DNA from 2 places in the Gordonia caeni genome. Region 2 is predicted to be linked to the other one. Evidence: predicted binding sites of a transcription regulator. Region 2 holds the regulator's gene; the other holds the start of a gene.
What was found. The regulator LexA, encoded in region 2, represses DNA repair genes until DNA is damaged. The targets are predictions, from matches to a motif close to CGAACANNTGTTCG.
Positions count from the first base shown of each region.

Region 1: a site for LexA is predicted at 12,918-12,931, ahead of ABD732_RS17140 (HNH endonuclease signature motif containing protein). Genes of this name have one in related genera too.

Region 1 covers NZ_BAAAZW010000013.1:21,583-36,738, reverse strand. Annotated here, with positions in the region: gene ABD732_RS17220 (DUF445 domain-containing protein) at 1-363, shown strand, start outside; gene ABD732_RS17215 (helix-turn-helix domain-containing protein) at 519-989, shown strand; gene ABD732_RS17210 (DUF2516 family protein) at 1,037-1,405, shown strand; gene ABD732_RS17205 (MerR family transcriptional regulator) at 1,422-2,201, shown strand; gene ABD732_RS17200 (alpha/beta fold hydrolase) at 2,188-3,246, shown strand; gene ABD732_RS17195 (UDP-N-acetylmuramate dehydrogenase) at 3,271-4,356, opposite strand; gene ABD732_RS17190 (DUF2505 domain-containing protein) at 4,381-4,872, shown strand; gene ABD732_RS17185 (DUF2505 domain-containing protein) at 4,935-5,447, shown strand; gene ABD732_RS17180 (hypothetical protein) at 5,511-6,329, shown strand; gene ABD732_RS17175 (carbon-nitrogen hydrolase family protein) at 6,383-7,198, shown strand; gene ABD732_RS17170 (LmeA family phospholipid-binding protein) at 7,205-8,365, shown strand; gene purU (formyltetrahydrofolate deformylase) at 8,376-9,254, opposite strand; gene deoC (deoxyribose-phosphate aldolase) at 9,306-9,980, shown strand; gene sigM (RNA polymerase sigma factor SigM) at 9,994-10,560, opposite strand; gene ABD732_RS17150 (SDR family oxidoreductase) at 10,893-11,663, opposite strand; gene ABD732_RS17145 (ROK family transcriptional regulator) at 11,705-12,850, shown strand; gene ABD732_RS17140 (HNH endonuclease signature motif containing protein) at 13,006-14,832, shown strand; gene otsB (trehalose-phosphatase) at 14,839-15,156, opposite strand, start outside.
Region 2 covers NZ_BAAAZW010000005.1:242,300-257,455, reverse strand. Annotated here, with positions in the region: gene ABD732_RS10205 (alkyl hydroperoxide reductase) at 1-167, shown strand, start outside; gene ABD732_RS10200 (aminotransferase family protein) at 275-1,504, opposite strand; gene hrpA (ATP-dependent RNA helicase HrpA) at 1,621-5,289, shown strand; gene nrdR (transcriptional regulator NrdR) at 5,329-5,793, opposite strand; gene ABD732_RS10185 (LysM peptidoglycan-binding domain-containing protein) at 5,848-6,138, opposite strand; gene lexA (transcriptional repressor LexA) at 6,571-7,269, shown strand; gene ptsP (phosphoenolpyruvate--protein phosphotransferase) at 7,364-9,070, opposite strand; gene ABD732_RS10170 (DeoR/GlpR family DNA-binding transcription regulator) at 9,191-9,961, shown strand; gene ABD732_RS10165 (1-phosphofructokinase family hexose kinase) at 9,958-10,905, shown strand; gene ABD732_RS10160 (PTS fructose transporter subunit IIABC) at 10,930-13,077, shown strand; gene ABD732_RS10155 (HPr family phosphocarrier protein) at 13,158-13,418, shown strand; gene hflX (GTPase HflX) at 13,548-14,972, opposite strand; gene dapF (diaminopimelate epimerase) at 15,074-15,156, opposite strand, start outside.

The DNA of each region.
Region 1 (15,156 bases), on a different contig from region 2:
ACGGCCTGGCAGGCGGGCAAGGCGGTGATCGAGCAGATGCTCGAAGACCCGCAGTCCACCCTGCGCACCTCACTGTCGGAGGGGGCGATCCGGCTTGCCGTCCGGATCCGTGACGACCAGCCGCTGCAGGACAAGATGAACACCTGGGTGGCGCGGGCCGCCCGGCACGTGGCCGAGAACTACTCCACCGAGATCATCTCCGTCATCACCGACACCGTCCGCGGCTGGGATGCGGCGGAGACCAGCCGCAAGCTGGAGCTGCAGGTGGGACGCGACCTGCAATTCATTCGCATCAACGGCACCGTCGTCGGTTCTCTCGCCGGTCTCGCGATCTACACCGTCTCGGTGCTGCTGTTCCATTGATCTCATTCCCCGGCCGCGCTTGCATTTGTTAGCGCCGGTTCGGGATACTCGGTGGTGAGAGGATGGCAGCGGTGAGTAGCAACGAAAACGGGCAGGTCGTGACACCTTCGGAAGAGGGCGCCGGCGACGGCGAGCACTCGGGTCCGGTCGATGTGATGGCCACCGCGGCTCAGGACATCGGGGGCTTCATCCGCACCCAGCGCATGGCGGCCAAGGTCTCGCTGCGCCAGCTCGCCGAACGTGCCGGAGTCAGCAATCCGTACCTGTCGCAGATCGAGCGCGGCCTGCGCAAGCCGTCCGCGGACGTGCTCGCCCAGATCGCCAAGGGACTGCGCGTCTCGGCCGAGGTGCTGTACGTCCGCGCCGGCATCCTGGAGGAGCGCCCGGCCAGTCCGGTGCGCGACGCGCTCCTGGTCGACACCTCGATCAGCGAGCGCCAGAAGCAGATGCTCCTGGAGATCTACGATTCCTTCCGCAACGAGAACGCCGCCCAGCTCGCGATCGACGCCGCCGAGGCGAGCGCCGGCGAGACCGGTGCCGCCGCGATGACGGCCGCCGAGGCGAGTGCGGCTCAGCTGCTCCCCGAGACCACGTCGGCCCCCGGGCAGACTCCGACCGCGGACTGAGAGCGGCGGTCGATGAGCCGGAGCGGCACGCGGTTAGAGTGGTTCTCGTGACTGTTGGCTGGGTCGTGAACCTGTTCATCTTCTACCTGATGCTCGTCGTCACCGGTGTGACGCTGATCGGCGGTGCGGCGGCGCTGGTGCATGCCATCGCCACCCGGCCCGACGCCTTTCCGGCGGTCGACACCAAGAGCAAGGGGTTCTGGGTGGCGATCCTGGCGGTCTCGACCGTGGTCGCCGGGTTGCTGGGGGTGCTCCGGCTGCTGTCGCTGCCGGTGATCGCCTCGGGACAGGTGCTCACTTCGTTCACCGGACTGCTGTTCCTGGCGGCGGTGATCGGCATCTGCGTCTACCTGGCCGAGGTGCGCCCGCGCGTCGACGACATTCAGGGCCGGTCCTGGTTCCGGAAGGCCGCGTGAACGGCGGGATCGGTCGGTGACCGAATACCGCATCGCCGAACTCGCGGAGGCCTCGGGAATCAGCGTCCGCAACATCCGCGTCTACCAGGACCGCGGACTGCTGCCTCCGCCCGAGGTCCGCGGCCGCACCGGCTGGTACTCCGAAGAACACCTGGTGCGCCTGAATCTGATCTCGAGGCTGCTCGAACGCGGCTACACCTTCGCCACCATCAGTGAACTGCTGATCGCCGCCAGCCACGGCATGAAGGTGGAACACGTGCTGCGCGACAAACCGCGACCCGGCCGGCTGCGGAGCTGGAAGCGCGCGGCGACCATCACCATCACCGAGCTGCGCAAGACTCTCGGGGCCAGCGACTGGAGCATCGGAGTGAGTCAGAAGCTCGGGCTCCTGGTCAAAGACGGCACCAACTTCGCCGTCCGCAACCCCGAACTGCTCGAAGGCGCCGAGGTGCTGGTCAAGGGTGGGATCGACATCGATACGCTGCTCGACCGGTGGCTGCGCGTGGAATCGGATCTGGCCGACGTCGCGGCCAGCTTCGTCGCGATCATCACCGACAAGTACTTCGACGAGAATCTGCCGAACCTCAGCGAGAAGTCGGTCTCCGAACTGGCCGAGCTGATCCAGACGGTGCGCCCGATGGCGCACGACATCGTCGAGACCGCCTTCGGGAAGGCCCTGGACGCGGAGATCTCCAAGGCCATCGGCGAGGCGAACAAGTATTACGACGGTGGCGAGGCCCTCGGGGGCCTCGCCGTAGAGGAATCCGAAGAGGGGACATCCGATGGGCTGGCCTGAACGACGGCGCCGCGCGGCGTGGATCGGGGCCGGCGCGGCCGCCCTGGTGGCGGGCGGTGTCGCGACCACACTCGGCGGCATCGTGCTGGCGGCGCGCCAGTTCCCGGACCCGGTCGACGACGGTCCCGACCCCCTGCTGACCGACCCGAGTGACACTCGGTCGTCCGTGGTGGCCACCGCCGACGGCACTCTGCTGCACGTGGAGACCTCGCTGGATCTGGACGAGTACCCCGGCGACGAGGTGGTGGTGCTGGTCCACGGCTGGACGTGCAGCACCCGGTTCTGGAATGCGCAGATGAATCATCTCGCCGGCGACCGCCCGTTCATCGCCTACGACCACCGCGGCCACGGCCTGTCCGAGATGGGCAAGGCCAAGGTGACCGTCGAGATGCTGGGCCAGGACCTCGAAGCCGTCCTGGCGTCGGTACTGCCCGAGGGCAAGCGTGCGGTCCTGGTCGGCCACAGCATGGGTGGGATGGCGATCTTGTCGTGGGCGGCGCAGTTCCCGTCCGCGGTCACCGAGCGCGCGGCGGCGGCGATCCTGGTGTCGACCACCCCGCGGGAGGTGGTTCAGCAGCAGCTGCTGACCCCGGCGAACCTCCCGGCGTACACCCGCGTGGTGCGGCCGCTGGTGGCGCGGTCCTTCGTCTCGACACCGATGCCCTTGCCGAGTAACAAGCTGACCAGCAGGCTCACGCATTACATGGCGCTCGGCCCCGGAGCGCGGGCCGCGCACGTCGACTTCAGCGACGAGATGATCTCGCGCGGGTCCCCGAAGTCCCGGGCGGCCTGGGGGTCGGCGCTCTACCGGCTGAACGTGGTGGCCGGCCTCGAGGCGCTGTCGGTCCCGACCGCCGTGGTGGTGGGCAGCGACGACCTGCTGACGCCGCCGGTGCACGCCGACTTCATGGCCGAGGCGCTCGACCGCAACGGCGTGCTGCTCGAGTACAGCACCTATCCGGGTGCCGGGCACATGGTGCCGATCGAGCGGGCCCCGGAGTTCAATCAGCTGATCGACGACGTCCTGGCCGCGCTCACCTCCTGAGTCCCACCACCGACGCGGGCGACCTCAGCCCAGTTCGCAGCCGACGAAGACCGGCTCGGGGTGCAGCGTGACCCCGAAGGCCTCGCGGACCCCGTCGCGCACCGTCGTCGCCAGGGCGAGGAGTTCGGCGGTGGTCGCCGCGCCCCGATTGGTCAGTGCGAGAGTGTGTTTGGTGGACAACCGGGCCGGCGCTTCTTCGCCCGGGTAGCCGCGGGTGAACCCGGCCCGTTCGATCAGCCAGCCCGCGGACAGCTTCACGCCGCCGTCGGCGGGGAACTGCGGGACCGTCGTCTCGGCGCCCACCCGCGCGGCGATCCGGTCCAGCACGCCCGGCAGGTCGGTCTCGCCGACGATCGGGTTGGTGAAGAAGCTGCCGGCGCTCCAGGTGTCGTGGTCGCCGGCGTCGAGCACCATGCCCTTGCCGCGCCGGAGGGCGAGCACCCGTTCGCGCGCGGCGGCGGCGTCGGTGCTTTCGCCTTCGGCGACGCCGAGCTCGCGGGCCAGTTCCCGGTAGCGGATGGGCGCCGAACGGCCGTCGGGCTTGAGCCAGAAGGAGACGCTCAGGACCACATGGTCGTCGCGGCCCTTGAGTCGGCTGGTTCGGTAGGCCAGTCGGAGCCATTCCGGGGCCACCTCGGTCACCTCACCGTTCGCCCGGTCCAGGAGCCGGACGCTGCGCAGCATGTCGGCCACTTCCACGCCGTAGGCCCCGACGTTCTGCACCGGCGTGGTGCCCGCGGCGCCGGGGATTCCGGACAGGCATTCCAGGCCGCCGTAGCCTTGTTCGACGGTGGCGGCGACCAGGGCATCCCAGTCGGTGCCGGCTTCGGCCTCGACATACGGTGCGGTCTCGCCGTCGCGCAGGTCCGTGCCGAATTCGATCCCGGCGCCCTCGATCAGCACCGCGGTGCCGTCGAAGCCGTCGTCGCTGATCACCAGGTTGGAGCCACCGCCGATCAGCAGGATCGGCTCGCCGGCACGGTCGCTGTCGACCACCGCGTCGATCAGCGCCGCGGTGTCCGGGCAGCGGCGTACGGCGCGTGCCGGACCGCCCAGGCGCAGGGTGGTGAACTCGGCCAGACGGGGGCCGATCGGATGCGGAATGCTCACCCGGCTAACGGTAGCCTGAGCACCATGGCGAGCAACTTCGAGTATTCGGTCAGCTACCCGTTCGGCGTGGCGGCACTGTGGCCGCTGTTCAGCAGTGAGCAGTACTGGCGCGACCTGATCGAGGCGACCAACGCCGAGCACGGCAGTCTGGTGTCGTTCAGCCACGACGGCAACAAGGTGACGGTCGCCACCAAGCAGGGCGTCGGCGCGGAGGAGCTGCCGTCGGTGGTCACCGCGGTGCGCCCCGGCGACGTGGAGATCCCGCGCACCATCGACTTCGTCAACGCCGGCGACCAGATCATCGGCCAGATGGAGGCCTCGGTCTCCGGTGCCCCGGCAAAGATCCACGGCGACATCACCATCGGCGGCGATCCGGCCCGGGCGGAGTATCACGGCAACTGCGAGGTCGGCATCCCGTTCGTCGGCAGCAAGATCGAACGGGCCGTGATCGACCAGGTGAAGCACCTTCTGGACGCCGAGCGGGACGCGACGATCGAGATCGCACAGCGCGGCTGACCGCCCGCGCCGGCGGAGCGGGGATTTTCGTCTCCGGCGCTCGCTCGTTACTCTCAATCCCCATGGCACGACGGCTCAGCTATTCAGCGCGCTTCGACTTCTCCGCGGAGAAGCTCCACGAGGCGCAGATGGAACGGCAGTACTGGCAGGATCTTGCCGACGGCTTCCGCATGTTGACCCCGATCTCCGAACTCGACGAGTTCTCCTCGGGCCCCGACGGCATGCGAGTGGTCCTCAAGCAGGCCATCACCCGGGACATGCTGCCGCCCGTGGCGCAGACGGTGATGATGAAGGACATGATGATCACCCGGGTGGAGACGCTCGGCTCCTACCACCCGGAAGAGACGCCGGGGACTTACACCGCGTCGATTCCGGCCGGCCCGGGCAGCCTGACGGGCGAGCAGGTCCTGTTCCCGACCGAGACCGGTTGCACGCTCCGCAAGACCACCGAGGTGAAGGTCTACATCCCGTTCGTGAACGCGAAACTCGAGCAGCTGATGCTGATCAACCTGGTCGATCTGTTCCGGGCCGAGGCTGAATACTCCCAGTTCTGGGTCGGCAAGCACCTGGTCTGACCACGGGCGACGCCGGTCCTCCGAACGGCCGACAGTGCGACCTGCGCAGCTACGATGGCGCACATGACGACGCCTGGTGGGTCCGGAAAGGACCGCGACGAGGACGGGCAGCCGCCGTCCCTGGCTTACAGCGCCGAGCCGGCCCGGCCCGGCCCGGGGCAGCCGCAGCACACGTCTCCCTACCCGGGAGCCCAATACCCGAGCGGCCAGTACCCCAGTGCCCAGTATCCCGGTGCGCAGTATCCGGGCGGCCAGTATTACGACCCCCAATACCCGGGTGGCCAGTACCCGGGTGGCCAGTACCCGCCACCGCCGCCTCCGTCGTCCTCGTCGAGGACGGTGCAGATCGTGCTCAGCGTGGTCATCATCGCCCTGCTGGCCGCCGGCGGGGTAGTTGCCTGGCAGTGGGTGAAGGGCGGCGACGGTGCCGATCAGGCCGATTCGCCGCCGGCGACGCAGACCGACGTCACCACCACCACGACGACGACCACCACGCCGGCCGCGCTGGGAGACCAGCTCCGCGAGCAGGCACAGCAGGACCGCACCGAAGTGATGGGCGGGTCGAACGGGCGCTGGGCCGTCCAGCTCAGCTCCAAGCACGAAGGGCTGGTGGCCGAGGGGCGCACCTGGACCGAGGCCGACATCCTGGCCGAACACCAGCATCTGCGGTCGCGATACGGCCAGACCCGCCTGCTGTGGAGCACGGACTGGCCGGTCTTCAGCTACGACGGCTGGTGGGTGACGGTGGTGACGGGCGACTTCGCGAGCCCCGAACAAGCGAACGCCTGGTGCCGCAAGGAGGGCTTCGACCGCGACCACTGCTTCGCCAAGCTCCTCCGGACCACTGGCGGCCCCGAGGGCACCACGGTCTACTGGAGGTAGTTCCGAGGCCGGCGATAGGGTCGGCGGAGTTCCGGACGAGTGGAGGTACGACGATGCGGATCGCGCTGGCGCAATGCAGTTCCGGGACCGACCCGGCCGAGAACCTGCGGCTGGTCGGCGAACTGACCCGGGAGGCCGCTGCTGCTGGGGCCGAGCTCGTCGTCTTTCCGGAGGCGATGATGTGCCGGTTCGGGGTGCCGCTGGGCGACGTCGCCGAGCCCCTCGACGGGCCGTGGGCGCGCCGGGTCGCCGAAATCGCCGAGGAGACTGGAACCGCGGTGATCGCGGGAATGTTCACCCCGTCCGGCGACGGCCGGGTGCGCAACACGCTGGTGATCGCGGTGCCCGGCGCACCGATGCGCGGCTACCACAAGATCCACCTGTACGACGCCTTCGGCTTCGCCGAGTCGGCGACCGTGGCACCCGGCGACGAGCCGGTGGTGGTGGAGATCGCCGGGCATCGCGTCGGCGTCGCCACCTGCTATGACATCCGGTTTCCGGCCTTGTTCACCGAGTTGGCGGGCCGGGGCGCCGAGTTGATCGTGGTACCCGCGTCGTGGGGTGCGGGCCCGGGCAAGCGGGAGCAGTGGCAACTTCTCGCGTCGGCCCGCGCACTCGACAGCGCCACCTTCGTGGCGGCGGTGGGACAGGCGGAACCGGACGATCCCCGGGTGCGAGAATCTAAGGCTCCCACGGGTATCGGGTACAGCCGAATCTCAGATCCCTTCGGTAGCGTGGTCGCCGACCACGGCTCCGGGCAGCAGCTGGGAGTTCACGACATCGACCTGTCGGTGGTCGGGAAGGCGCGTGAAGCGTCCGCCGTGCTGGCCAACCAGCGCGACATCCCCCGATCCGGCCCGAACGAGTAGAGGCGCATGAGCGACGAGGAGAACCCGGACAACGGCGGCACCCCCGACCCCGCACCCGACCCTGCGTCCGACTCGGCCGCCGATCCCACTCCGGGCGCGGACGCGGAATCGGCCCCGGAGCCGGCGACGCCCGCGGACGGCGCACTGCCCGAGGTGCCCGGCGAGACGCCTGCTCCCGACTCTTCCGCGCCCGGGACTCCCCTCCCTGAGGCGCCGTCCCCCGAGGCGGCGTCCGACGAGGCCGCTGCGTCCGACGACGAGCCGACCACGGATTCCCTGCCGCAGGTGCCCGCGCCGAGTGTCGACGGGCCGCTCACCGTGCCGGTGACCCGGCAGCTGCCCGCCGACGACGGCTTCGCCTCCGTGGACCCGATGCCCGGCGAGAGCCCGCCGCCGTCGGAGCAGACTCCGGTGGTGCGCACCAGCCCCCGCCGCCGCGGCACGTGGCGGACGGTCGCACTGATCTCCGCCGCGGTGGTGCTGCTGGTGGTGATCGCGGGCGTGGGCACCGAGCTGTATCTGCGTAATCGCGTGACCAGCTGTCTGGAAACGGCGTTCGGTGATCTGACCGGCACCTCGACCAGCGTCTCGGTGCCGCGTGGTCCGATGCTGGGCGCATGGATCACCGGTGAGGTGGCCTGGGTGCAGGTGGACACCAACGACTCCGCGTCGAGCTCGGCCATGCGGCTGCATGCGCGCGCCGACGAGGTGAGCCGTGACGGCCGCTCCGCACAGAGCCTGCGGGGTACCGCGTACGTCCCGTACGACCGCGTCAGAGAACTCGCCGGCCAGGAGGGGAACGACGGCGCCCAGATCGAGTCGATCACCGGCAACGGTGCCGACGGCACCCTCACCGTCGAGTCCAGCTATCGCGTGGCCTTCCTGTCGGTGCCGGCGACCGTCGTCGTCACCCCGGCCGTCGAGGACGGCCGGGTGGTGTTCCGTGTGGACGAGGCCAAGGCCTTCGGGATCGGCCTGCCCAACGACTTCGCCCAGCAACTGGTGGACCAGGTGGCCGAGGCGATGCTCGGCCCGATGTTCTCGGAGATCTCAGTGGACTCACTGGAAGTGTCCGATCAGGGGATCGACTTCGCCTTCGCCGGGCAGGACGTGAACCTGCAGGCGGCCTCGCAGGTCAGCGGCACCGGCGGTCAGTGCGGCGCCTGAGCCGGGCGGCTCAGGCGAAGACGACGGTCTTGCGGCCGTGCACCAGTACCCGGTCCTCCAGGTGCCAGCGCACCCCGCGGGACAGGACCAGCGTCTCGATGTCGCGGCCCTGCCGCACCATGTCGGCCGGCCGCTGCTCGTGATTGATCCGGCCCACGTCCTGCTCGATGATCGGGCCGGCATCCAGGTCGGCGGTGACGTAGTGGCACGTCGCCCCGATCAGCTTCACGCCCCGGTCGAAGGCCTGATGGTACGGGCGGGCGCCGACGAAGCTCGGCAGGAAGCTGTGGTGGATGTTGATGGCACGACCGGCCCACGCCTCGCACAGCTCGGCCGGCAGGATCTGCATGAACCGGGCCAGGACGATCGCGTCGGGGGAGTGGGCGTCGACGATCTCGCGCACCTGCGCGAACGCGGCGACCTTGCCCTCGGGATCGCCGGCCGGGAACGGTACGTGGTGGAACGGGACGCCGAACCGGGTGGTCAGCGATTCCAGGTCCCGGTGGTTGCCCACCACCGCGCGAATCCGCGCGGGCAGCTCGCCTCGCTCGGCCCGCGACAGCAGATCGGTGAGGCAGTGACTGTCCTTGCTCACCAGCAGCACCACCGACTTGGGTTCGCCGGTGTCGGTGAGCCGCCACTCGGTCTCCGGGCCGAGCTCGGCGGCGACGGCGGCGAAGCGGGCGCGGATCTCGTCGACGGGCATCTCGACCGAGGCGGCGGCCACCGCCTGCCGGGTGAAGAACCAGCCCGACGTCTGGTCGGAGTGGTAGGCGGCCTCGGTGATCCAGCCGCCGATGTCGGAGATGAACCCCGAGATCGCGGCGACGATGCCGGTGCGGTCCGGGCAGCCCAGGGTCAAGACGAAACTGCGCCCGTCGTCGGGCATGCGGGAGGTGTCGGCAACGTTCACGCGGTCCAGTGTGCCAAGCTCGTTGTCGTGACTGAAACCAACCTGCGCCGGGCCGAGGTCGCGGCCATCGTCGACCACACACTGCTCAAGCCGGAGGCCACCCGGGCCGACGCCGAAGCGGCGGTCGCGCAGGCGAGCAGGCTCGGCACGTACGCGGTGTGCCTGTCGCCGTCGTTCCTGCCGATCGACACCGGCGACCAGAAGACGTGCGTGGTGGTCGGGTTCCCGTCCGGCAAGCACCATTCGCTGGTCAAGGCGGCAGAGGCGCGACTGGCGGTGGACTCCGGGGCCGACGAGGTCGACATGGTGATCGACGTGGGCGCCGCCGTCGACGGCCGGTACGAGGAGATCTTCGCCGACGTCATCACCGTCCGGGAGGGCGCCGCCGACGCGGTGCTGAAGGTGATCGTCGAGTCGGCGGTGCTGCTGGAGACGATCGGCGCCGAGGGGCTGGCCGAGGTGTGCCGTCAGGCGGTCGCGGGCGGTGCCGACTTCGTGAAGACCTCGACCGGATTCCATCCGGCCGGCGGGGCGAGCGTGGAAGCGGTGCGGGTGATGTCCGAGGCGGTCGGCGGCAAGGCCGGAGTCAAGGCCAGCGGCGGTATCCGGGACGCGCAGTTCGCGGCCGAGCTGATCGGTGCGGGCGCCACGCGGCTGGGCCTGTCGGGCACCGAGGCAGTGCTGGCGGGCTTCCCGGAGTAGTCGCGCCCGGGCCTCAATCGTCGTCACGCAGGTGGCCCAGGACCAGGGCCAGCTTCAGCCGCCCGCGTGCGCAGCGGCTCTTCACGGTGCCCGGCGCGATGCCGAGCAGCTCGGCGGTCTCGTCCACGGAGCGGCCCTCGAAGTCGACGGCGATGATCGCATCCCGCTGACCGGCCGGCAGCACGTCCAGGGCGCGGCCGATCGACAGCCGGAGGTCGATGTTGTCGGTGAAGTCGGCCTCGGACCGGTCGGGGAGAGTGTCGTCGCGCTCGGGGAGCGGACTCGTGTCGTGGTGCCGGCGCCGCCGGATCCGGTCGAAACCGGAGTTCACCACGATCCGGTGCATCCAGCACAGCACCGACGCGTCGGCCCGGAACCGTGCGGCCGTACGGATGATGCTCACGTACGCCTCCTGCAGGGCGTCGGCTGCGTCATCGAGGTCGCCGGTGGTCCGCAGAGCCACCGCCCAGAGATACTTCTGATGCCTGTCGAACAGCTCGCCGAAGGCTTCGCCGTCGCCCCGTGCCCCCGCACGCAGCAAGTCGGCATCGCTCACCGCTTCCAAGATCCCCCGAGTCATGCGAGTGACTGTAAACGTACGACCGGGCCTGATTCAGGCGTTTCTAGAAGGGTTGTGGATACGGCTTTTCCGTGTGCATCCAACCGTTGACAGAACGGACCGCGTGGTCTGTGACCAGCGTGAACACTCGGGTGTGCGCTGTCTCAGCACTGCCCCGACGGACGCGTCGTGTGGCTGGGCGCCCCCGATCGCGCCACCGGCTGACACCTGCCGCGGATTTTGGCTCTTTGACCGACCATGACGGTCGGTTCAAGCACCAAGATCGCAGCGGCTACTGCCAGACCAGGTGCTTAGTGCTCGGAGCCAGGCGGCAGTTCAAAAGTCTGCGGGTCCTATCCGGTGCGGATGTTGCGGCGGGCGTCGACCTGATCGCGGGGCTTGATGACGATCTGATCCAGGTTCACATGCGGCGGCCGGGAGGCCGCGAAGGCGATCACATCGGCGACGTCGTCGGCGGTCAGCGGGGTGAGTCCGTCGTAGACCTTCTCGGCGCGTTCGGCGTCGCCCTCGAAACGCACCAGGGAGAACTCGGTCTCCACCATGCCCGGGCAGACCTCGGTGAGCCGCACCGGCTTTCCGAGCAGTTCCGGGCGCAGGGTGCGGTGCAGAACGCCCTGTGCGTGCTTGGCAGAGGTGTAACCGCCGCCGTTGTCGTAGGTGTCCAGCGCGGCGATGGAGGTCACGGTGACGATGAGCCCGTCGCCGGAGGCGATGAGCGCGGGCAGCAGGGCCTTGGTGATACGCAGGGTGCCGACCACGTTGGTCTCCCACATCCAGCGCCAGTCGTCCAGATTGGCCTCGGCGATCGGCGCCAGACCTTTGGCGCCGCCGGCGTTGTTCACCAGGACGTGCACCGTGTCGAGGGTGGCGGCGAAGCGTTCCACCGAGGCGGGATCGGTGACGTCGAGATACATTGCGCGGCCGCCGATCTCGTCGGCGAGTGCGTCGATGCGGTCGGTGCGCCGGGCGCCGACGACCACGAAATAGCCGTCGCGCGCCAGGGCGCGCGCCGTCGCCGCGCCGATACCAGAGCTGGCACCGGTCACCACCGCCACCCGTCGTGCCTGCCCACCTGCCGTGTCCGTGCTCTCCGAGATCGTCATGGCGCCCAGTCTAGGCGCCTGCGGCTGCTAGATTCGACGCCATGACCGGCACCGGAGTGGCTGCGGCGAGACTGCGCGTGGGTACGGCGCCGGCCAGCCTGGTGCTCAACGCGATCCGCATCGGCGGACCCTCCATGCGGGACCAGATCACCGCCCGGACCGGCCTGTCCGCGGCGACGGTCAACCGCCAGATCACCGCGCTGGTCGCCGCCGGAATGGTCGACGAGCGACCCGAGCTCCTCGACGGCCGCGGCGTCGGCCGCCCCAAGATCCCGATCACCCTCGACCGGGATCGCTTCTGCGTGGCCGGCATGCACATCGGCGCGCGGCGGACCGCTCTGGTGATCGCCGACCTGGGCGGGCGGACGCTGTACAGCCACGCCATCGCGACCCAGGAGCTGTCCGGGGTGAACGCGCCGAATGCGGTCGATCGGCTGTGCGGGCAACTGGCCGAACTCACGGCGCGATTCTCCGGCCGCCGTCTCCTGTGGGCGGGCGCCGCGCTCGGTGGTGCGGTCGACGCCGACACCGGCGTCGTCGACCACCCGATCCTGCGCTGGCGCGGCGAGCCGCTGGGGCAGCGGTTGACCGAGGCGCTGGGGGTGCCGGTGTCGGTGGCCGAGCACGTGCAGGCGATGGCTGCCGCAGAGCTGCTGCTGGGCGGGGAGGTGGTGCCGCACGGCGCCGCCCTGTTCTTCTATGCGCGGGAGACCGTCGGCATGGCGGTGATCGTCGAGGACGAGGTCTATCAGCCCACCCGCGGCGCTGGGTCCATCGCGAGTCTGCCGGTGCAACCGGGGCCGCTCGACACCGAGGCAGTGGCGCCGCTGCAGTCGGTGGTCGGCACCGCGGCACTCAAGGCCGCGGCCGCCCGGCTCGGGACCGGCGATGACGCCACCGTTCTCGCCGACGCACGCGCTCGGGTGCTGGGTGAGGCGGTCGCGATGATGCGCGACGTGATCAACCCCGATTCGGTGATCGTGGCCGGGGACGCCTTCTCTGCGCACCCCCGTGGCCTGGCCCCGGTGCAAGCGGCCTTCGATGCGGTCAGTACGACGCCGTGGCCACTGGAGATCACTCCGACGCGTTTCGGCGCGCACGTGCCGGAGATGGCTCCGATCGCGGTCGCACTCTCGGCCGTTTACGTCGATCCGCTGGCCGTCGCCGGCGAGTTGTCGTCGCGCTGAAACTGCTTCGAAAAAACTTCGCTCGAACACTTGTGCCCATGGATCGATGCCTGTACATTGAGATTAGGGAACACTTGATCGATAGCTCAGTGGTACTGATCTCAGTATTCGACGGGCGCGGCAGAGGGTTCGGCCACCTTGGGGGAGGTGAGCTCATGGGGCGACACCGCGACTCGCGGGCGTTGCCGCCGTCGGCGTGGCCGACTGCCGATTTGTCGGGCATGGGGCTGGCACCTGCCACCGGAGACCTCACCGAGCTGTCGCTGTCTCAGCTTCAGCACAACCTCAACATCGGCAAGAACGGCCAGGCCTTCCTGGACTGGAGCCAGTTCCAGTACGCCCTGGCGATCTACGACAGGGTGGCCGCCGGAATCGCCGAGGAGAAGCTCGGGGCCGTCGAGCGCAGCGTGATCGACGTCTACTCGCGGGCCGTGCTGCCGGTGCAGACCGCGATGGAGTGCACCGACTACCAGGCGCGGATGCTGCTCGACGATGCCTTCGCCGCCCGCGACCGGCTCCCGCGGTGCGCGGAGCTCCTGCGAGTGGGCCGGATCGACCGCCGCCGCTTCCACAAGATCGTCACCGAGACCGATCTGCTCACCGACGAACTCGAAATCGCCCTGGCCGACCAGCTGATCGCCGCCGAGATCGCTGGCCTGCGTGGATCGGCCGGCCTGTCCGAGGCGGAGGCAGCCGGCATCGCTCGTCGCCACGCGATCGAGATCGACCCCGACGCCGAGCGTCGCAAGCGCGAGAACGCCAAGGCCAACCGCACCGTGCGGTCCCAGTCGCTCGACGACGGGATGGCTCAGCTCACCGTGGTCGCCTCGGCCGAAGACATCCGCCTGGCGGTCAAGACCCTCGACGCCTTCATCGCCGGGCTGTGCCCCAACGACCCCCGCACCAAGGGCGCCGCCCGCTCGGACGCCGCCATCGCGCGGCTGCTGGGTCGCGCCTTCGGCTGCCAGTGCGAGCGCGAAGACTGCACGGCCCGCTTCGACGACGCCGCCCTGGACACCCGCGCCGCCCGCGTCGTGGTGCACGCGATATGCGACTCCACCACCCTCGACGGCGGCGACAAGTCCGGGGTCCTCGACGGCTACGGGGTGATCTCCGCCGATCACGTCCGGGAACTCGCCGGCCGCGACGACGCCGCCGTCCACCACCACGATCTGAACGACCTCTGCGACGACGAGCCCGCCGACGGGCCCGGTGACCGGGTTCTCCCCGGCGAGGACGACCGTGCCGGCGATGAGGCGGCCGTCCATCGACGACCGTCCCGCCCCGACACCCCGGACGAGTGCCGGGGCGATACCCCGTGCCCCGACCCCGAAAACAGCGATCAGGACCCGCGGCCTCCCGGCGACGCCCCCGGTCCGCCCGCCGTGATCTCCCGGACGGCCTTGCCCAGCGACCCGTATCGACCCAACACCCTCACCGAGGTGGTGACGCGGTTCCTCTGGGGCACCTGCTCGATGCCCGGTTGCGAGCGGGCGGCGTTCTCGTGCGACCTGGACCACGTGGCCGAGTACGACAACATCTGCCCGGAGCAGGGCGGCCCGACGTGCATCTGCAATCTTCAGCCCAAATGTCGCTTCCATCATCTCGTGAAAACGAGCTTGGAGGGATTCGTCGACGAACTGTGGATCGACCCGGACGGGATCTACCGCTCGGCCGTCACCACGCCGGAGGGGGTCACCGTCGAGTCGGTGGCGCCCAACCAGTGGATGTTCCCGACACTGGCGACGATGCGCTGCCGCCACCAGCTCGCCGGCACCGTCGCCACCGGTACCGCAACCGCCACCGACCCGGACGCCCTGCCCGCCCGCACACGCACCCGCACGCAGAACAAGCACGCGCGCCGCCGGGCCGAACGCAACCGGAACCGCCGGGACCGCGAGGCCCGGGCCGCCGCCGAGCAGAAGGAAGCCGAGCGTGCACGCCAGGCCGAGTTCGACGAGACGGGCGACCCGCCTTTCTGAAAGACCTCAGGCGCCGGGGCGATGGGCGGCGACGTACTCCAGGACCGCGGTGACCCCGTCGGTGGTCGGCACGCGGAACTCGGCGGCGGTCTTGCCGTCGCCGACCTTGATCCCGACGTCCTTGCCGCGCCCGTCGTGGGGTGCGCCGTCTCGCCGGAGCAGGTGGGCGAAGGCCTTCTCGTCGGTCACATCGTCGCCGAGGTAGAGGACCGCTTCGGCGCCGTAACCCTCTCGCAGGCGATCGAGGGCGAGACCCTTGCTGGTCTCGATCACCGCCAGCTCGATGACGGCCTTGCCCTTGGTCGCGTGAACACCGTGCCAGCC
Region 2 (15,156 bases):
CGATGGCCGTCTCGGCCATCAACGGCTGTGAGCACTGCGTCGCCGCGCACGAGAACGTCGTGCGTGAAGGCGGCGTGGAGCGCGAAGCGATCTTCGAGGCCCTCAAGGCCGGTTCGATCGTGCAGGGTGTCGCCCAGGCGATCACCATCGCTGAGGCTCTGCCCTGACCCTCGGCTGAAACTGCAGCTTCAAAGACGAGAGTGTCCCGCCGGCGATCCCGGCGGGGCACTCCCGTCTCTGCCTCGGCCGCGCCCGGATCAACCCCGTGCGTGGGTCACCCCAGCGCAGCCGCGAATCGCGCGGCCATCTCATCGACCTCGTCGGTGGTCATGACGAACGCGGGCGAGATCTGCAGGGCGCCCGCCCCCGCGGCACGGCCCGCGACCCCGTGCTGGCGCAGCCGCAGGACCGCGGCCGGAGCGTCAGACGGATCGGCCAGTTGCACCGCGGTGACCGCCCCCAAACCGGTCCGGACCTCGGCGACGGCGTCGAGCTCTCCCAGGGGAGCGAACGCGCGGGCCAGGTCGCCCTCCAGCCGGGTGGCTTCGGCGAGCAAGCCTTCGCGCTCGATGATGTCGAAGTTCGCCATCGCTGCGGCTGCGGCTCCGTAGTGACCGCCGTAGGTGTACCCGTGTCGCCACCAGGTGCCGCCGGCGAAGAACGGCTCAGCCAGGTGGGGTGCGGCGATCATCGCTCCCATGGGTACGTATCCGCTGGTGAGACCCTTCGCCGAGGTGATCATGTCCGGCTCCAGGCCGAAGCGGCCGGAGGCGAACCAGTGTCCGTGTCCGATGCGGCCGTAACCGGTCACCACCTCGTCGGCGATGAACAGGACGTCGTGATCACGGCAGATCTCGCGCACCTCGCGCAGATAGCCGTCCGGCGGCAGGTAGATGCCGCCGGCGCCGATGATCGGTTCGACGACGAAGGCCGCGATGTTGTCGGCCCCCAGCCGCTCGATCAGGCCGAGCAGCGCCTTGGCGTCGTCCCACTCGATGGTCTCGGTATCGGCCAGGAAGCCGGGACCGTAGCCCTCCTTGTTGGCCGGGATGCCCGCGAGGGCGGTGCCGCCGATGTGCATGCCGTGATAGGCCTTGGTGCGCGAGACGATGATGCGCTTCTCCGGCCGTCCCTGCTCGGTCCAGTACCGGCGGGCGAGCTTGCAGGCGGTGTCCACCGCGTCGCTGCCGCCGGAGGTGAACATGACCTTCGATCCCGGCACCGGTGCCATCTCGGCCACCCGCTCGGCGAGGGCGATGAGCACGTCGCCGGCGTAGTCACCGAAGTTCGAATAGTGCGCCACCGTCGACAACTGGCGGGCCACAGCGTCGGCGATCTCGGTGCGGCCGTGACCGACGTTGGTGAACCACAGTCCCGCCGTCGCGTCGAGATACTCGTTGCCGGCGTCGTCGTAGATCCGCGCACCGTCGCCGCGCGCCACCACGAACGGTCCGGTGTCGGTGACCGCGCCCATGTCGGCGAATCCATGCCAGAGGGAACCCATGGCTCCCAATATCGCATGCCGGAGCCCTCCGTGTCGGACCTCCGTGTGGGCCCGCCGCCCCCTCGCTGGAACGCGGTGCCCGACAGAACCGCACGGCCCAATAGAATCGGGACATCATGGCTGTCCCCGTCCTCACCTTTCCACCGGAGCTTCCGGTCAGCGCCTGCCGCGACGAGATCTCCCAGGCGATCGCCGACCACCAGGTGGTGGTGATCGCGGGCGAGACGGGCTCGGGCAAGACCACTCAGCTGCCGAAGATCTGTCTGGCGCTGGGCCGCGAATCCATCGGCCACACCCAGCCGCGCCGGATCGCCGCCACCTCGGTCGCGCGGCGCATCGCCGACGAGACGGGAACACAGCTCGGCGACCTGGTGGGCTACAGCGTCCGCTTCTCCGACAAGTCCGGCAAGCAGACCAAGATCAGGGTGATGACCGACGGCATCCTGCTGCGGGAGATCACGTCGGATCCGGACCTGCGGCGCTACGACACCATCATCATCGACGAGGCCCACGAACGCAGCCTCAACATCGACTTCCTGCTCGGCTACCTCAAGCGTCTCCTCCCCCGCCGGCCCGACCTGAAGGTGATCATCACCTCGGCGACCATCGAGCCGGATCGGTTCGCCCGGCATTTCGCCGGCCCGGACGACGAGGTCCCGATCCTCGAGGTATCCGGCCGCACCTATCCGGTGCAGGTGCGCTACCGCCCCCTGGTCTCCGATGACGAGGACCACACCGACCTCGACCAACTCGCCGCCATCGATGCGGCGGTCGGTGAACTGTGGGCGCACGAACGCGGCGACATCCTGGTCTTCCTGCCGACCGAACGAGACATCCGGGACACCGCCGATGCGCTCAAGCGCCGCACCGAGGCACAGATCGTGCCGCTGTACGCCCGACTGTCGGTAGCCGAACAGCAGAAGGTCTTCGCTCCGTCCGACGGGCGGCGGATCGTGCTGGCCACCAACGTCGCCGAGACTTCGCTGACGGTCCCCGGCATCCGCTACGTGATCGACACCGGGACTGCGCGGATCTCGCGGTACTCCACCCGGACCAAGGTGACCCGGCTCCCGATCGAGAAGATCTCGCAGGCCAGTGCGCGGCAACGGGCCGGCCGCTGCGGGCGCGTGGCCCCCGGCATCTGTATACGTCTCTATTCCGAGGACGACTTCGACGCCCGCCCCGAGTACACCGACCCGGAGATCCTGCGCGCGAACCTCGCCGCCGTCATCTTGTCGATGCTCTCCCTGCGGCTCGGTGACGTCGCCGAGTTCCCGTTCGTACAGCCACCGGAGAAGCGGGCGATCACCGACGGGATGGCGCTGCTGTCCGAACTCGGTGCCGTCACCGGACTCGATTCGGCGGATGCGAGTCTCACCGAGGTCGGCCGCGCCCTCGCCCGGCTCCCGGTCGACCCGCGGCTGGCCCGCATGTTGGTGGCCGGCCGCCAGAACGGCTGCCTGGACCACATCCTGGTGATCGCCGCGGCCTTGTCGCTGCCCGACGTCCGGGAGCTCCCCTCGGACAAGCGCGAGGCCGCCCAGGCCGCGCACCGGCAGTACACGGTGCCCGGCTCGGAGTTCCTGGGACGCCTCAAACTCTGGGAGCACCTCCAGGAACGGCGTGCGGCGCTGTCGGGCAACCAGTTCCGCCGCGAGTGCGAACGCGGCTTCCTGCACTATCTGCGCATCCGCGAATGGCTCGACCTGCACCGCCAACTGCGCCGGACCGTCCGCGATCTCGGCTGGGAGGTGCCCGAGACGACGTCCGATCCGGCGGCCGTCCACCGCAGCCTGCTGACCGGTCTGCTCACCAATATCGGTGCCCGCCAGGGCGACACCCGTGACTTCCTGGGCACCCGGGGCACCAAGTTCGCCGTCTTCCCCGGTTCGCCGCTCGCCTCCAAGCCGCCGGCTTTCGTGATGGCCGCCGAACTGGTGGAGACCTCGCGGCTCTTCGCCCATACCGTCGCCTCGATCGACCCGGAGTGGGTGGAAGAGGCCGCCGGCGACCTGGTGACGCGCACCTACAGCGAGCCCGCATGGTCGTCGCGCCGCGGTGCGGTGATGGCCAACGAGAAGGTGAGCCTCTACGGCGTCCCGCTGGTCGCCGCCCGGCGCGTCAACTATGCGCGTATCGATCCGGTCGAGTCGCGGGCGATCTTCCTGCAGGCCGCCCTGGTGGAGGGACGCTGGCGCACCGGTCACGAATTCTTCGCCCACAACCGTGCACTGCTCGCCGAGGCCGAGGAACTGGAGAACCGTGCCCGGCGCAACGTCCGGCTCAGCGACGGCGACCTCTACGACTTCTACGACGCCCGGGTTCCGGCCAAGGTGGTGTCCGCGCGGCACTTCGACTCGTGGTGGAAGAAGGAGAGCCGCGCCAACCCGCGCCTGCTCCACCTCGACGAGGCCGGTCCCGCCGTAGCCGCCGGTCCCGCTGCCGCCGACTTCCCCAACGCCTGGCAACAGGGACAGACGCAGCTGGAACTGCGCTACAACTTCTCCCCCGGCGCCGACGACGACGGCGTGACCGTCCTCATCCCGCAGCCCCTGCTCGAACACCTGCACGCGGGCGGATTCGACTGGCTGGTCCCCGGGCTGCGCAGCGAGCTGGCCACCGCCTTGATCCGCTCCCTGCCCAAGGGACTGCGCAAGTCGCTGTCGCCGGCGCAGCAGTACGCCGACCTGGTCCTCGAGCGGATCAAGCCCCGAGCCGAACCACTCCTGCCCGCCCTCGCCCGGGAACTCGGAGACATCGCCCGCATCAGCCTGTCCCCCAGCGATTTCCGCACCGACACGCTGCCCGCGCACCTGCGCATGCACTTCGCCGTCACGGACTCGGGTGGCGCGATCGTCGGGCGCGCCGACCGGCTCGACGAGCTCCGCCGCGAGTTCGGCGGCCGGTCGACCGCTCCGAACGCCGCGCCCGTCCACCGCCGCTGGACGGCCGACGGCATCGGCACACTGGCCGACCAGCGCGAAGAGCAGGTGGCGGGCCAGCCCGTCGTCACGTATCCGACGCTGCGACCGGCCGGTGACGGCGTACGTGTGGTGGACGCGACCACCATCGCGGCCCGCGACGCGGGATTGCGCGCCGGCATCGCCGTGCTGTTGGAGCAGTCGGTCGGACCGCTGAGCAAGAAGATCACCGGAAGCCTTCCACCCGCCGAACGGCTGGTGCTTTCGCAGAGCCCGTACCCGAACACCGAGGCGCTGCTGGCCGACTGCACACGGCGTGCGGTCGCCGACGCCTTGACCGAGCCCGGCGTGACGGCGATCCGCAGCCCCGACCAGTTCCGTGAGCTCGCCGAGCGGCTGTCCCCACAGATCCGTGCCGCCGCCCCGGAGCACTTCACGCACGCGGTCCGGGCGCTGGCCGAGACCGGCCCATTGCGCGCTGAGATCGACCAGCATGCCGGCTCGACCGCGGCCGACGACGTCGCCGACCAACTTGCGGAGCTCGTCTTCGACGGCTTCGTCGGCGTCACACCGCTGAGTCGGCTCAAGCACCTGCCGCGCTATCTGACCGCTGCCCGGCTACGCCTGGAATCGCTGCCCGGGTCGGCGGCCCGGGACACCGCCGCACTCGACACCGTGGACCGGGTGATCGCGCGGTGGAATCAGCGGCTGGCGCAGGTTCCGGCCAATCGGCAGGACGCTCTCAACGAGCTCGCGCACTGGCAGGTGGAAGAGTTGCGGGTCAGCCTGTTCGCGCAGCAACTCGGCACCGACGGGCCGATCTCGGAGAAGCGGGTGAGCAAAGCACTCGAAAGCTTCCGCTGAAGCCTTCCCGCGGAGGCCTTCCCGGAGTACCTGGATTCCTCAGCCGACGGGTTCGCGACTGCGGTCTTTGCGGAGATCGTCGATCTCACGCTGGAAGTCGTCGGCGGACTCGAAGGACCGGTAGACCGACGCGAACCGGAGGTAGGCGACCTCGTCGAGATCGCGGAGCGGCCCCAGGATGGCCAAGCCCACCTCGTTGCTGGGGACCTCTGCCGAGCCGGAGGCACGGACCGTGTTCTCCACGGCCTCGGCGAGCTGCGCGAGTGCGTCCTCGTTCACCTGGCGTCCCTGGCAGGCGTGGCGCACGCCCTTCATCACCTTCTCGCGACTGAAGGGCTCGGTGACACCGTTGCGTTTGACCACCGCGAGAACGGCGGCTTCCACAGTGGTGAATCGGCGCCCGCACTCCGCGCAGGCGCGGCGCCGCCGGATGGCCGTGCCGTCGTCAGAAGCTCGCGAATCAACCACTCGAGTGTCGTCGTTCTTGCAGAACGGGCAGCGCATGCTCTCAGCGTACCCGCCCGCCCGCGACGGCCTGCGCACGCACGTCACCTGCGGTCAGCGGTAGGCGGGCACGACGAGCGCCTGCCCCGGCCGGAGGCCGGTGCTCTGCAGATCGTTGAGATCGCGGACAGTGGCGATCACCGAGGCGGCGGGCAGATCGGGCGCGATCCGAGCGGCCACCGACGACAGCGACTCACCGCTGCGCACGTGCACCACCTCGGTGGCCGACGGCGTCTGCTGAACCGCATGCTGGTAGTCGTCGCCGACCATGCCGAGGACGGAGACGAACACGGCCAGACCGAGTCCGGTGAGTACGCCGGCGACCCAGCGGCGGCGCACCGACACTCGCGGAGTGTTCGAACGGGCGCGCTCCGCGCGCCCCGAGGCGCGTGCACTTGTTCGAACGCCGTAAAGGTCCACACGCTGGGTGATCATCGGGGTCCGTGCGGGCACCGCCGGCCCGTTCGACCGGGTGTGCGGGCGGCGCCCCGTGGGGCGGCAGGAGGGCGCGGGGCGCCCGGCGGGCCGTTCGGTCCGGGTCCGGATGACCGGAACATCGCAGGTCATCACCCGTGCGTCGACGGTCGGCACAGCCCCCGCGGTCCGGGTGGTCAGCAGTTCGGTCATCGGAAACTCCCATCGCTCGTGTGTTCGATGAACTCTTGTTCGATAGTTAACACCACGGGTCGGACAAACTCCGCGACACGTCGAACAATTGTTTGAATTCTGTGACCTACTCGACTAAATTGGGGATCACCCCGAGGAAAGGAACCTTCGATGAAGGACGGACCGCAGAACACGTCGAACGTGGACCCGCTGCTGTCGACCGCGACCCTGGAGGCCTCTCTGACGCAGCGGCAGCGAGAGGTTCTCGAGTACATCCGGTCCTCGGTGCGCGAGCGCGGCTACCCGCCGAGCATCCGCGAGATCGGCGAAGCGGTGGGCCTCACCTCCACCTCGTCGGTGGCCCATCAGCTGCGCACCCTCGAGCGCCGCGGACTGCTCAAGCGCGATCCGCACCGTCCGCGTGCGGTGAATGTGCGCGACGACCATCGCACGCCCCCGTCCGGTGACGACACGCGGGCCGATCCGAGCCAGCCGGCTCCGGCCTTCGTGCCGGTGCTGGGCCGGATCGCCGCCGGCGGCCCGATGCTGGCCGAGCAGGCCGTCGAGGACGTCTTCCCGCTCCCCAAGGAACTGGTCGGCGAAGGCTCGCTGTTCCTGCTGCGGGTGGTCGGCGAATCGATGGTCGACGCCGCCATCTGCGACGGTGACTGGGTGGTGGTCCGCCAGCAGAACGTCGCCGAGAACGGCGACATCGTGGCCGCCATGATCGACGGCGAGGCCACCGTCAAGACCTTCAAGCGAGTCGACGGCCACGTCTGGCTGATGCCCCACAACGAGCACTTCGAACCCATTCCGGGCGACGACGCCGCCGTTCTGGGCAAGGTCGTGACCGTCCTTCGCCGGATCTGACCTGCCGCCAGGCCGGGTCTCGACTCCGCTCGACCACCGGCTTCTTCGGTGATCGAGCGGAGTCGGTTCGTCAGTGGTCGAGCAGGGAGTGTTCTCAGCCGAGCACGGTGCGGGCGGCATCGCGCGCCGCGGACGTACTGTCCGCGGCGACCGCGGCCTTGGCCGCCGTCACACACTGATCCAGGGTGACGCCGCCGAGCTTCACGCCCACCGCGGGCGCGGCCGCCGGGGCCGACGACAGCGAGGTGACGCCGAGTCCCACCAGGACGCACGCGAGCAGCGGGTCTGCCGCCGCCTCGCCGCAGACCCCCACCTGCTTGGACTGCGCGGCACCCGCGGCGCCGACGCGCTCGATCAGGGCCAGCACCGCGGGCTGCCACGGATCGGTCAGCGAAGCGAGTTCGGGCGACATCCGGTCGGCCGCCATCGTGTACTGGGTGAGGTCGTTGGTGCCGATGGACACGAAGTCGACCTCGGCCAGGATCTGGTCGGCCTGCACCGCTGCCGACGGTACTTCGACCATCACTCCGGGCACCAGACCACGCGCACGCACCAGCGCCGCGAACTCGCGGGCCTCGCCCACGGTGGCGATCATCGGGGCCATCACCCACGGCACCGCCGAGGTGCCCTTCGCCGCGGCGGCGATCGCGTCGAGCTGATGCTCGCGGATCTCCGGATTCGACAGGATGATGCGGTTGCCCCGCACCCCCATCGCCGGGTTCGCCTCGTCCGGGTGGGTGACGAACTTGAGCGGCTTGTCCGAGCCCGCGTCGAGCGTCCGGATGACCACCTTGTCGCCGTCGAAGGCGTCGATCACCGAGCGGTAGAGGTCGGTCTGCTCGGCCACCGACGGTTCGTCGGAGCGATCCAGGAAGGCGAGCTCGGTGCGGAACAGCCCGACACCCTCGCAGACCCCGCGCTCGGCGGCGGCCCGGGCCGAAGGTCCGTCGGCCACGTTGGCCAGGATCAGGACCCGATGCCCGTCGGCCGTCTGCCCCGGCCCGCGCCAGGACGCCGCCGCCTCGGCGACGCGCCCGGCCTCGGCGACCGCCGAGGTGATGGTCTTCGGATCGGGGTCGATGCCCACCACGCCGCGTTCGCCGTCGACGAAGGCGGTGGCGCCGGCGGGGATGTCGTTCAGGTCGGCGATGGCCACCACGCACGGGATACCGAGCTGCCGGGCGATGATCGCCGTGTGGCTCGACGGGCCTCCGAGACGGGTGGCCAGGGCGATCACTCGCGCCGGGTCCAGGCCCGCGGTGTCGGCCGGCGCCAAGTCGTCGGCACACAGGATGGACGGCTCGTCGGGATTGGGGATGCCCGGCTCCGGCATGCCCAGGAGCTCGGCCACCACACGGTCGCGGATGTCCTTGAGGTCGGTGACGCGCTCGGCCATCAGGCCGCCGAGCTTGGTGAACATCGCGGCGATCTGGTCGATGGCCTCGACCGTGGCGGCGGCGGCGGGGGTGCCGTCGGCGATCAGTTTGCCCGCGGTGCCGAGCCACGCGCGGTCCTTGGCCAGGGAGGCGGTCGCCGCCAGGACCTCGGCGGAACTACCAGTGCTGGCCGAGGCCCGCGCCGAGAAGCGGTCGGCCACGGTGGTGGCCGCAGCGCTGAACTTCTCCTGTTCGGCCTCGCGGTCGTCAGGTGCCACCGTGGCCGCGGCGTCGATGTCGAATTCCGGCATCCCGGCCGGCCGGATCACCGGCCCGTACGCCAGTCCCTGCACGACCGGCGTGCCGTGCACCACCCGTGATGCCCCGAAGTTCTCCGCCGATCCCATCGATTCCACCTTTCTCATGTGACTGAGATTACAAACTTCTCTTGACGTGTCAACATATACGAAGGTAAACACAGATGTAACCAAACGGGGTTCGGGACACCGGTGCCCGTATTCGAGGACTCTACTCAGGACGGCGACGTGTACGCGGAGGAACGCCAACAGGCCATCGCAGGGGAGGTGCGCGCTCGCGGCCGGGTCGCGGTCACCGAGCTCGCCGAGCGCTTCGACGTGACCGGCGAAACAGTGCGCCGCGACCTCGCGTCGCTGGCCCAGCAGGGGCTGCTGGTGCGCGTCCACGGCGGGGCCGTGCGCCCCGACGTCGCCGCGATCGGTGCCGAACCCGACCTGCAGGAGCGCGAACAGTCCATGCTCGCCGAGAAGACCGCCATCGGCGCCGCCGCCCAGGCGTTCCTGCCGCCCGCCGGCGGCTCGGTGCTCTTCGATGCCGGCACCACGACGCTGCGGGCCGCGCTGGCGCTGGATCCGGATCGCGACCTGGCCGTGGTGACCAACGCGATCCCCCTCGCGGCCCACCTGTCGACGCTGCCGCGCTGCGAGGTCACCTTCGTCGGCGGACGGATCCGCGGTAAGACGCAGGCCGCCGTCGGCGTCGAGACCGTCGACGCCTTCCGGCGGCTCCGCGTCTCGGTGGCCTTCCTCGGTACCAACGGTCTGAGCCGCACCCACGGACTGTCGACCCCCGATCCCGATGAGGCGGCCGCCAAGCGTGCCATGATCGCGGCCGCGGACCGGGTGGTGCTGCTCGTCGACTCCTCGAAGTTCAACCGAGAGGATCTGGTCAGCTTCGGCGCACTCAGCGACGTCGACGCGCTCGTGACCGATCCCGGGCTCGACGACTCCCTGCGCGCCGAACTCCAAGCGCTCGATATCGAAGTGGTGATCGCATGATCGTGACCGTGACGGCCAATCCCAGCGTGGATCGGACCATCGAACTGCCCGGACCGCTCGAACGCGGCGAGGTGCTGCGCGCGGACACCGTGCGCAGCCAGCCGGGAGGCAAGGGCATCAACGTCGCCCGGGTGGTGGCCGAGGCCGCTCTGCCCTCCCTCGCCCTGCTTCCGGCACGAGCCGGGGATCCCCTGCTGGAGCAGCTCGATGCCGTGCACCTGCCGTACCGGACGATCGAGGCGGACGGGCCCGTCCGGGTCAACCTGACCCTCGCCGAGCCGGACGGGACCACCACCAAGATCAACGAATCGGGTGCGGCGCTCAGCGCTGGCCTGATCGCCCAGCTGACCGACCTGATCGCCGGTGCCGCAGACGGCGCCGCCTGGGTGGCGCTGTGCGGATCCCTGCCGCCCGGGGTGCCCGCGGACTGGTACGCCACCGTGGCCGAACGCCTGCACGCGCTCCGGCTGCGGGTCGCCGTGGACACCTCGGGACCGCCCCTCGGCGCGGTGGCCGGCGCACGCCCGGATCTGCTGAAGCCCAACGCTTTCGAACTCGCCGAGCTCACCGGCGGGGACGGCGCCTTCCTGGAGGCCGCGGCTGCAGACGGCGATGCCGAGCCGACCGCCGCCGCGGCGGCGGCCCTGGCCGAACGCACCGGTGGAGCCGTTTTGACCACCCTGGGCGCATCCGGCGCACTGCTGACCACTCCCGAGGGCACCTGGTTCGCCCGGGCGCCGCGGGTCAGCGTCCGCAGCACCGTGGGCGCCGGGGACTCCTCACTGGCCGGCTACCTGATCGCCGAGCAGCGCGGCGACGAGCCCGCCGACTGCCTGCGCACCGCCGTCGCCTACGGCTCCGCCGCCGCCGCACTGCCGGGCACCACCCCGCCCACTCCCGCCCAACTCGACCTCGCCGGCGTCCATGTCCGGCCCCTCCCCTGACCGCTCCGGAGCGAAGGAACTGCCATGTCCGATCCGATCATCACACCCGACCTCGTCCTCCTGGACGCCGACGCGGGTGACGATGCCGAAGCGGTGATCAACCGCCTCGCGCAGCTCCTGGGCGACGCGGGCCGCTGCAGCGACCCGGGCCGGCTGGCCGCAGCCGCCCTCGAGCGCGAGGCCAAGTCGCCCACCGGTCTACCGGGGGGACTGGCGATCCCGCATGCGCGGGTGGCGTCGGTGGGCACCGCCTCGCTCGCCATGGCCCGGTTGTCGAAGCCGGTGGCGTTCGGCGCTCCCGACGGCGACGCCGACATCGTCTTCCTGATCGCCGCCCCGGACGGCGCCGGCGCCGAGCACATGAAGCTCCTCAGCGCGCTCGCCCGCGCCCTGGTGCGCCCGGACTTCGTGGCCGCTCTGCGTTCGGCGCCCGATCCCGAGGCGATCGTCGAACTGGTCGGCGAGGCCGTCGCCCCGGCCCCTGAACCGGCCGCTGCGACCGGAGGGGCGGCCGCCGCCGGTGGCGCCGCCGCCGCGAGCACCGGAGACGGGAAAACCGCGGATGAGCCTGCCAAAAGCGACGGCACCGAGGACGGCAGCACGGGCGGCCAGTTGATCCTGGCGATCACCGCCTGCCCCACTGGTATCGCGCACACCTACATGGCCGCCGACGCCCTCAAACTCGCCGCCGATCGCGCCGGGGTCGAGTACCTGGTGGAGACGCAGGGTTCGTCGGGCACCACCGCCTTCTCCGCCGCCGACATCGCCCGAGCCGGGGCGGTCATCTTCGCCACCGACGTCGGGGTGAAGGGCCGCGAGCGCTTCGCCGGCAAACCGGTGATCGAATCCGGCGTCAAACGGGCGATCAACGAACCGGACACCATGATCGCCGAGGCCGTCGCCGCGGCCGGCGATCCGAACGCCAGGCGCGTCTCCGGCACCGCCGGAGGCGGCGACACCTCGTCGTCGGAGGGCTCCGGTGTCGGCATCGGCGGCCGGCTGAAGCAGTCGCTGCTGACCGGGGTGAGCTACATGATCCCGTTCGTCGCGGCGGGCGGTCTGCTCATGGCGCTCGGATTCCTGTTCGGCGGCTACGAGATCGCGAACGCGAAGGTCTGCGTGCCCACCGAACTCGACGAGGGCACCGTGCTGTATCCGGGCGGCTGTCTCGGCGACATGAGCGATGCGGCCTTCTACGCGCTCAACAACACGCTCTGGGATCTCCCACCGGGCGGACTCATGCAGTATCTGGGCGCGGTGTTCTTCGCCATCGGCAGTCTCGCCATGGCCTTCATGGTGCCGGTGCTCGCCGGGTACATCTCGTTCGCCATCGCCGACCGCCCCGGTATCGCTCCCGGCTTCGTCGCCGGCGCCGTCTCGCTCGCCGTCAGCGCCGGCTTCATCGGCGGCCTGATCGGCGGCCTGATCGCCGGTGTCGTCGCGCTCTGGTTCACCAAGCTGAATCTGCCGCGCTGGGCGGCCGGGCTGATGCCGGTGGTGATCGTGCCGCTGTGCGCCTCGCTGATCGTCGGCGCGATCATGTACATGCTGCTGGGCGGCCCGCTGGGCTGGCTCAACGAGTCGATGACCGACGGCCTCAACAGCATGAGCGGCGGGTCCAAGATCGCCCTCGGCGTGGTACTCGGCCTGATGATGTGTTTCGACCTGGGCGGTCCGATCAACAAGGCGGCGTACGCCTTCGCGGTGGCGGGCCTGGGCTTGGCCGGTGCCGGTCTGCCCCAGTGGGAGATCATGGCCGCGGTGATGGCCGCCGGCATGGTGCCGCCGCTGGCCCTGGCACTGGCCTCCACCGTGCTGCGCCCGGGCTTGTTCACCGAGCCGGAGCGGGAGAACGGCAAGGCCGCGTGGCTGCTCGGCGCCTCGTTCATCTCCGAGGGGGCGATCCCGTTCGCCGCGGCCGATCCGCTGCGCGTGATCCCCTCGATGATGCTCGGCGGCGCCGTCACCGGCGGCCTCTGCATGGCCTTCGGTGCACAGCTGCGGGCCCCCCACGGCGGCGTCTTCGTGATGTTCGCGACCGACGGCACCTGGTGGAAGTTCCTCATCGCCCTCGCCGCCGGCACCGCCGTCTCGGCCATCGCCGTGGTGATCGCCAAACAGGTCAGGACCGCCGCGCCGGCCGAGCCGGCATCGGCGTCAATCGCTGCATAAGACCGCGCAGCGTAATAAGTTCGATCCAGATGTCTCCGGGCACCCTCGCCACGGAACTTCACGACTGAAAGGGACACAGAATGCCCAGCAAAACAGTGACCGTCGGGTCCGCCGTCGGCCTGCACGCCCGTCCGGCCACCATCATCGCCGAAGCCGCCTCCGCCCTCGGTACACCGGTCACTCTCGCCGTCGAGGGCGGCGAGCCGGTGGACGCCGGCAGCGCGCTGATGATCATGACCCTGGGCGCCGAGTTGGGCGCCACCGTGATCGTGGAGAGCGACGATCAGGCCGCGGTCGACCAGATCGCCGATCTGGTGGCCAAGGACCTCGACGCCGAGTAGCCACACCACCGGCCACGGCCGGCGTCCCCACCGAGTCGCGCCCCACCTGGCGTGTCGAGCCGCCAGTGACGGCGCGACATCACAGGTGGGGCGCGACGTCGCGGGTCGGTCGGCGGCGCCGGGCCGGCGTCAGTCGCCGTCGACGACGAGGTCGGCGTACTCGGCGGCGATCGCCTCCGGCATGCTGACCCGGACCCGGGTGCCCGACGCGGTGTGCTCTGTGTCCAGGACATGGGCGTGGGCGTGCAGGCGGGCCATCACCTCGCCGCGCGCGAAGGGCACCTCCAACGTCGCCTCGACGTCGCCGGCGGCCACGAACTCGGTGATCCGGCCGAACAGTTCCCCGATTCCCTCCCCCGTCTTCGCGGAGACGAAGACCGCGTCGCGGTACTCCCCGCGGAGAGCGGTCATCCGGGTGGCATCCACCGCGTCGATCTTGTTGATCACCAGCAGTTCCGGCGGCGGAGAGGCCCCCTCCTCGGCGAAGACGTCACTCAGCACCTGCCGCACCGCGGAGATCTGCTTGCCGGGGAAGGCGTCGGCGCCGTCGACCACATGGATCAGCAGGTCGGCGTGCAGAGCCTCCTCCAGCGTCGACCGGAACGCCTCCACCAGTTGGGTCGGCAGGTGCCGGACGAAGCCGACGGTGTCGGTGAAGACCACCTCGTGCCCGTCGGCGAGTTCGGCGCGGCGCGTGGTCGGATCCAGGGTCGCGAACAGCGCGTCCTGCACCAGCACGCCCGATCCGGTCATCGCGTTCACCAGGCTCGACTTGCCGGCGTTGGTGTAGCCCACCACGGTCAGCGCCGGGACGCCGCCTCGGCGACGCTGCGCACGTTTGACGGTGCGGGCGGTCTTCATGCCACGGATCTCTTTGCGCAGCTTGGCCATTCGTTCACGAATGCGACGCCGATCGGTCTCGATCTTGGTCTCACCGGGGCCACGCAGCCCCACGCCGCCGTTGCTGCCGGCGCGGCCGCCGGCCTGGCGGGACATCGATTCACCCCAGCCGCGCAGCCGCGGCAGCATGTACTCCATCTGCGCCAGCGAGACCTGCGCCTTGCCTTCGCGGGACGTCGCATGCTGGGCGAAGATGTCCAGGATCAGGGCGGTCCGGTCGATCACCTTGACCTTGACCACCCGCTCGAGCGCGGTCAATTGGGCCGGAGTGAGCTCGCCGTCGCAGATCACCGTGTCGGCGCCGGTGGCGACCACGATCTGACGGAGTTCTTCGGCCTTGCCCGATCCCAGGTAGGTGGAGGCATCCGGCCGGGAACGCCGCTGGATCACCGCCTCGAGCACCTCGGAGCCGGCCGTCTCGGCCAGGGCGGCGAGCTCGGCCATGCTGGCCTTCGCCTCGGCGGCGGTGCCCGAGGTCCAGACACCGACCAGCACCACGCGTTCCAGTCGCAGCTGCCGGTACTCGACTTCGGTGACGTCGGCGAGCTCGGTGGACAACCCGGCCACACGTTGCAGGGAGGCGCGGTCGTCGAGCGCCAGTTCGCCCGTCGTGGGCGTCGCGTCGGAATCAGGGAGTTGATGCAGTTCAGTCATATGTCAACCATCATGACCGATCCGGGCCACCGCGCGCACCCGAGTTTTCTCGGGGCTGAATTCCGGGGCTGAGTTCCGGGGCTGAAATCCAGGGCCGGGAGTCAGCCGCCGAGGAAGCCGTCGATCAGGTCACCGCGGGCCACCAGCCGCGACGGTCCGCGCAGCCAGGCCTGCTCCGGCGTGA